DNA from 2 places in the Rummeliibacillus sp. GQ308 genome. Region 1 is predicted to be linked to the other one. Evidence: predicted binding sites of a transcription regulator. Region 1 holds the regulator's gene; the other holds the start of a gene.
What was found. Region 1 encodes Rex, which represses fermentation and respiration genes when NADH is low (regulators of the CRP and FNR family bind a similar motif). Its sites were predicted from a motif close to TTGTGAAATATTTCACAA; they were not measured.
Positions count from the first base shown of each region.

Region 2: the regulator Rex is predicted to act here: its motif matches at 1,820-1,837, upstream of AC6CHJ_RS09365 (cytochrome c oxidase subunit 2A).

Region 1 is NZ_JCAXDQ010000006.1:70,957-74,381, reverse strand. It holds gene AC6CHJ_RS15890 (ABC transporter ATP-binding protein) at 1-1,316, opposite strand, end outside; gene AC6CHJ_RS15885 (redox-sensing transcriptional repressor Rex) at 1,446-2,081, shown strand; gene AC6CHJ_RS15880 (catalase) at 2,247-3,425, shown strand, end outside.
Region 2 is NZ_JCAXDQ010000001.1:1,869,015-1,872,439, forward strand. It holds gene AC6CHJ_RS09355 (dynamin family protein) at 1-814, opposite strand, end outside; gene AC6CHJ_RS09360 (chemotaxis protein CheX) at 1,150-1,605, shown strand; gene AC6CHJ_RS09365 (cytochrome c oxidase subunit 2A) at 2,046-2,171, shown strand; gene AC6CHJ_RS09370 (cytochrome c oxidase subunit II) at 2,194-2,676, shown strand; gene AC6CHJ_RS09375 (b(o/a)3-type cytochrome-c oxidase subunit 1) at 2,793-3,425, shown strand, end outside.

The DNA of each region.
Region 1 (3,425 bases):
TCACCTGAGAAGAGGAAGCGTCCTAAAACTGTCCGAATGTCCTTTTCATTCATTAAAGGCCATTCATCCCATATTTCTTTTAATATCGATTTATTGCTATCTAGCTTTGCGAGTTCCTGATCATAGTAGCCGATCTGAACATTTGTGCCGAAATGGATTGTTCCAGAAAGCGGTGATTCATCTTTTATAAGTGTCTTTAATAATGTCGATTTTCCCACGCCATTCGGGCCGACTAAAGAGATCCGATCTGTACGGTAAACATGCAGCTGGATATTTTGAGAGACAGGAATTCCTTCGTAGCCTATTGTTAAGTCATTCACCTGCAACACATCATTGCCGCTTTGGCGTTCAATCTCAAATGAGAAAGTAGCGGATTTTTCATCTCCTTCTGGAGAATCCATCCACTCTGTTTTTTCAAGTATCTTGCGCCTGCTTTGTGCGAGCTTTGTTGTAGAGGCTCGCACAATATTTTTTTGTATAAAGTCTTCTAGCTTTGCCTTTTCGCCTTGTTGCTTTTCATACAGCTTGCGGTCACGTTCATAGTTTTTTGCCTTTTGATCCAGGTAATTACTGTAGTTTCCAGTAAATTTGTTGACATGGTGGCGTGATACTTCATAAACGATCGAAACGATTTGATCGAGGAAATAACGGTCATGGGATACAATTAAAATCGCTCCATCATAACTCTTTAAGAAGGTTTCGAGCCAGTTTAGTGTCTCGATATCTAAATGGTTGGTTGGCTCGTCCAAAATCAACAGATCGGGCTTGCTTAATAATAGTTTTGCAAGGGCGAGACGTGTACGCTGCCCTCCAGATAGCTCAGATATTTTTTGATCAAAGCTGTCAGGATAGAACTGCATGCCGTGCAGAATAGAACGAGTATCAGCTTCATATTGATAGCCGCCTCGTTCTTTGAAATCATGCTGCAATTGATCATATTCTGTCATGACCTTTGCATATTGATCAGGATTTTCATAGACCGCAGGATCAGCCATATTCAGTTCTAGTGTACGAATGGTTTGTTCCAGCTTTTTCAACGGTTCAAAAATCGTCATCATTTCTTCCCAAATAGATAGGGTCGATTCTAATCCGGCATGTTGGTCTAAATAGCCAAGCCGAATATCCTTTGGTTTAATGATTTCGCCAGAATCATATGAAAGTTTGCCTGCGATAATTTTTAAAAGGGTGGATTTTCCCGCGCCATTTCTTCCAACGAGGGCAACGCGGTCACGATGCTGCACTTCTAATTTAACTCCGCTTAAAATTTCATCACCCATATAAGATTTATATAATTGATTGACCTGTAAAACGATCATATATTTACACCTCAGTTCACTCCTAGTTTATAGGAAGTCGAAAGGGTATGCAACGAGGATTACTTTGCAAAAAAGCTAATTATCATGTACTATTGAAGGGATTTTGATTTGCTAGCAGGAGGAAAAAGCGTGAAGTCCACAAGTAAAATTCCACAAGCTACAACCAAAAGACTGCCTCTCTATTACCGCTTTATCTTAAAGTTTGCAGAGGATGGGCAAGAAAGAATCTCTTCCAAAGAATTAAGTGAAGCGATGAACATTGACTCTGCAACAATTCGCCGTGATTTTTCCTATTTTGGAGCACTCGGCAAAAAAGGGTACGGCTATGAAGTCCAATATTTATTAACGGTCTTTCGCGGTGTATTAGATCAGGATGAACGTATGAACGTAGCCATTATAGGAGTAGGGAATCTTGGCAGTGCTTTGTTAAAATATAATTTTCAAAAGAACCATAATATGAAAATTGTTGCAGCATTTGATACAAGCGGAACAAAAGAAGGTAAGTATATCAATGATATTCCTGTTTTTCCGCCAGAATTATTAGAAGAAAAATTTTTAGAATACAAAGCGGAGTTGCCTGTTTTAACGATACCCGCCCGTTCTGCACAGCAAATGGCCGATAGGCTTGTCGCGATGGGGGTAAAAGGCATCTTAAATTTCGCTCCTGTCACATTGCATGTTCCTGATGATGTACGTGTACATACAATCGATTTGACAGTAGAACTACAGACATTAAGCTATTTCATGCGTAATGACGAAAGATAGATTAACTTCTATACAAATAGATAAAAGTGGCGCACAAGTTATTTACTTGTGCGCCACTTTTTTTGTTGAAAGGTGGCTTCCAAACCTTAAATGAAATGTATATCGAGATAAATGATTGCATATGGTTATAACGTTAGTCATTTATAAGATAGGTTAGGTGATTATATGGATAAGTACTCGCAAAATAAAAAATCAGTTAAAAAAGATGCGAAGCAAGAACAATTAGATCAATATCGTAAAAGTAATGCAGGAAAACCGTTAACAACCCAGGAAGGGCGAAAAATTTCTAATGACTCGGAAACATTAAAAGCAGGGGTCCGTGGTCCTTCTCTTCACGAGGACTATTGGTTCCTTGAAAAAATGTCGCATTTTGTACATGAAGAGATTCCTGAACGAATCGTGCATGCTAGGGGCTATGGAGCCTATGGGGAGTTTGAATGTTATCAATCGATGGAGCACGTGACTGAGGCGTGCCTTTTCCAAGAACCCGGAAAAAAGACGCCTTTAGCTGTTCGTTTTTCTACTGTCCAAGGCCCGAAAGGTTCATATGATACGGCACGAGACTTGCGTTGCCTAGGCGTTAAGTTTTATACAGAACAGGGCAATTATGATTTGACTACCATTGCGATGCCTGTATTGATTAACCAAGATCCGATGAAATTCCCTGATGCCATGCATGCATATCAAAGTAAGCAGAGTGACGACATCCCAACAGCTACAGGTGCACATGACCGCTTTTGGGATTATGTAGCGAATAATCCAGAAGCACTTCACATGGTAACATGGATTATGTCTGACCGCGGCATCATAGAGAATTACCGAGTAATGGAGTCTTGGTCTATTAATACTTATTTATTCGTCAACAAAAAAGGCGTAGCAACGTTTGTCAGGTTTGTTTGGAAGCCGGTTCTAGGCGTACACTCTCTTCTACAAGATGAAGCTATGAAAATTGGCGGTATTGATCCAGATTTCCATAGAAAAGATTTACGTGAAGCTATTGATAAGGGAGCGTTTCCTGAGTATGAACTAGGTGTACAATTAATCGCGATGGAGGATGAGTTCAAGTTTGACTTTGATATATTGGATCCCGCAAAATTTTGGCCTGAAGAGCTTGTACCAGTTCAACTTATCGGTAAGATGACCCTCAACCGTAATATTGACAACTATTTTTCAGAAAGTGAGCAAATCGCGTTTAACCCCGCAAACGTAGTGCCGGGCATTGGCTTTTCAAATGATCCTGTTTTACAAGGTAGATTAATAGCCTATAGGGATGCACAGCAATATCGCCTTGGCAGTGCCAACTATCTCGAATTACCTGTAAATAAACCGCTCTGTCCTTTCCAT
Region 2 (3,425 bases), on a different contig from region 1:
CTCCAGCAATTAAATGATCTTGCCATCCTTCCATACTATTCATGACTATTTCTTTTACTTTATTATAATCATTGTAAGGAAGATTAAAGTCTCTTAATGAGGTAAAGTAAATCCCTTTTGGCTCTACCCCCCAATTTGAGAATGATTGATACACCGAATCGGAAAATTCCTGAAAGGTTAGTTCACTCTCTTTATGTTTATCAATTTGGTTCACAATTAGATAAACATTAGGATTATGCTTCATTAAATTCTTTGTAAATTGGAAGTTTAATTCTGATTGGACATGGTTATAGTCCATTACATAAAAAACAATATCAGCCAAATGCAGTGTCGTTTCCGTAGATAAACGATGCGCATCATCTGTCGAATCAACACCTGGTGTATCCATTACTGTTATGCCTTTTGGCAAAACAGAATCTTTATGGCCAATTTCAATTTGAGAAACCAAGGCACCGTTCTTAGCGAATTCTTTTACTGTTTTAATATCATACCCGTCATCAAATTTGATAGGATTTTGATCTACTAGGTATGCAATGGCATAATTCTCATCCGATTTATGTACTTTTACAACGTTTGCGCTTGTTGGTATAGGAGAAGAAGGAAGGAGATCATCCCCTGTCAGCGCATTAATCATAGTAGATTTACCTGCAGAGAAATGACCTGCAAAGGCAATCATATATTCTTTATTAATAAGCTTTTCAGCAAATAATTTCGTTTTTTGAAGCCTTTCCTGGTCTTCGTTATGTTGATAGATTAAATATTGCATTGCAGTCTGTTTTAGCAGCAGATGTAGTTGTTCTTCAAAATGACTCATGAAAATCATTTCCTCCTTTTTTGCCTTAACGCTATTTTACCATGCCTATAATAAAAAAATCCTTCTATTATTAGAAGGATTAAAAAAATTATTTTAAATGCGTGGAGGTTTGATTAAAAATGTATTTGCCTATTGCCCCATAAATAATAAGTGTCGCACCAACGAATGCATAAACCATCTGAAACGCTCCTTTTAAAGAAATTAATCAGTGAATATGAAAATCATTCTCATTTGTTAATTTCATCATAATAAAAAAACTATGTGACGTCAACAACTATTCAATTCTTTTGCTGCGTGATACTATATTAAAAAGGTCATAACATAAGGAGTTTTCAATGAGCACATCGATACAAGTACAAACTATACTCAATAGCATGATTCAATCACTCAAAACTGTTTTACCGAACGACGTCCATGTCTCAGCTCCATCCATTTCTAAAGAACCTTACGAACAATCCGAAATCGGAGTTTTAATCGGCATGGTGGGAGATTTAAAGGGTAGAATTATTATAGATTCCTCTCCAGAAACTTTCAGTACTATTAGTGAAGCCATGTTCGGAATGAAGCTTGAAGGTGAAATGCTGGAATCTTTTACAGGAGAGTTTGGCAATATGATTGCTGGCAATCTTTGTACATATGTTGCTGCACAACAATTAGTATTAGATATTACACCACCAACTGTTATGGTGGGCCATACAAAACTGCTTGGCTATAATCAAGCAATCATACTTCCTGTTGATATAGATGCCATCGGAAAGTTAACCATATTGCTAGCGATGGATCCGAGTTAGAAAAAAGAAGCTTTTTCAAAGCTTCTTTTTTTATATCCAGATTACTCATAGTTTGTTAAAGACATATTTGGGAGTTTTTAATCACCCTCTAAAGGTACCCTCACTTAAAACCCTCTTTATATCATTATTTTTCATAGATTTTTATCATCTCATCTCGTTAACCCTCTTAAACACACATTCCTTTTCACACTTCTTTCACACTTTTAGTCAAAAGGTGTGATTTTTATCACATCTAAACCTATATTTTTTTTATATCATTTACTCAAACAATAAAGCAAAACTTCATTCAGAGAAGTCTTCTTTCTTCGGTTATTTACAGCCCAATAATCGGACGAAGTAAAACTTAATTCATCTCGTTCTAGATTATTTATTGAAGAAGCTTCCCTCTTGCAAACTATTGCAGAATAAATGTTTTGATTTAATTGAAAGGAGCGATTTCGATGGCACCCAAGAAACATGAAGAAGAAGAAAACCTAAAAGGAACACTCTATTTAGTATTTGCATTAGGCGCTTTTATAGTAATTACGTGGGCTGCATGCTTTGGCCTATTTTTAGAACGTTTTTAAATAAAGGAAAGAAGGGAAAAAAATGCATCTGCATAAATATGAAAAGTATTGGCTTTTATTTGGTGGCGGATCTTTAATCGTATTTTTATTAATTACAGGAATCATGGCATTTCATAACGGCAGTCATCCACCAAGTGCCAAAAACACAATAAATCATGAAAAGGTAGACCAAATTGCACCATTTAACAAACCTGGTGTTCACAAAGTTTCAAGTAAAGATTGGGATTATGAAATAGTAGTACTCGCTTCTGCCTTTTACTATAACCCACCAGAACTAGAAGTACCTGTAGGGTCTAAGGTTAAGTTTATAGCTACTTCTAAAGATGTTGTACATGGCTTTGAAATATCCGGTACGAATGTCAACATGATGCTAGAACCAGGCTATGTTTCTGAATATGTGACAACAGTTGATAAAGCTGGCGAGTATTTAATTGTATGTAACGAATATTGCGGAGTTGGCCATGCGCAAATGCATTCTATGCTTAAGGTGGTGGATAAAAAATGAGTCAAACAGTCATCGATCAATCAAAAGTCAAAAATGATAGTCTAACAGTTGCAAGTAAGGTTAATAGAAAAACAGCTGAGCTTCTTAAAGTAAATCCTAAAGATGCTAAACTTTCTATGGCTCATATTTATGTTGCATTCATAGCTCTATTCTTGGGTGGAACTGCAGGTCTATTGCAAGTTTTAGTTCGTTCGGGGCATTTTGAATTACCTTTTGGCATCGGCTATTATCAAGTTTTAACTGTACATGGTGTTTTGCTAGGTTTAATACTTACTACATTCTTTATCTATGGTTTTCAAATTGCAGCGGTTAGCCGTACATCTGGTACCCTATCAAATAAACAAAGATTACTAGGCTGGATCGGATTTTGGATCATGACAGCTGGTACTGCAATGGCAGCTGCGATGGTTCTTTTAAATGAAGCGTCTGTTCTCTATACTTTCTATGCCCCATTACAAGCACACTGGATTTACTATTTAGGCCTAACACTTGTTATTGTTGGCTCTTGGATCGGAGGACTTGCACAAGCAATGCGTTGGATACAATGGCGCAAAGAAAATCCAAAACAAACTTCACCTTTACTTTCATTCATGGTCGTTTGCAATAACTTAATGTGGTTTGTTGCAACTCTCGGCGTAGCTGCTGAAGTATTATTCCAATTGTTACCTTGGTCACTTGGCCTAGTAGAACGAGTTGATATTCTTTTATCACGTACTTTATTCTGGTATTTCGGGCATGCACTTGTGTAT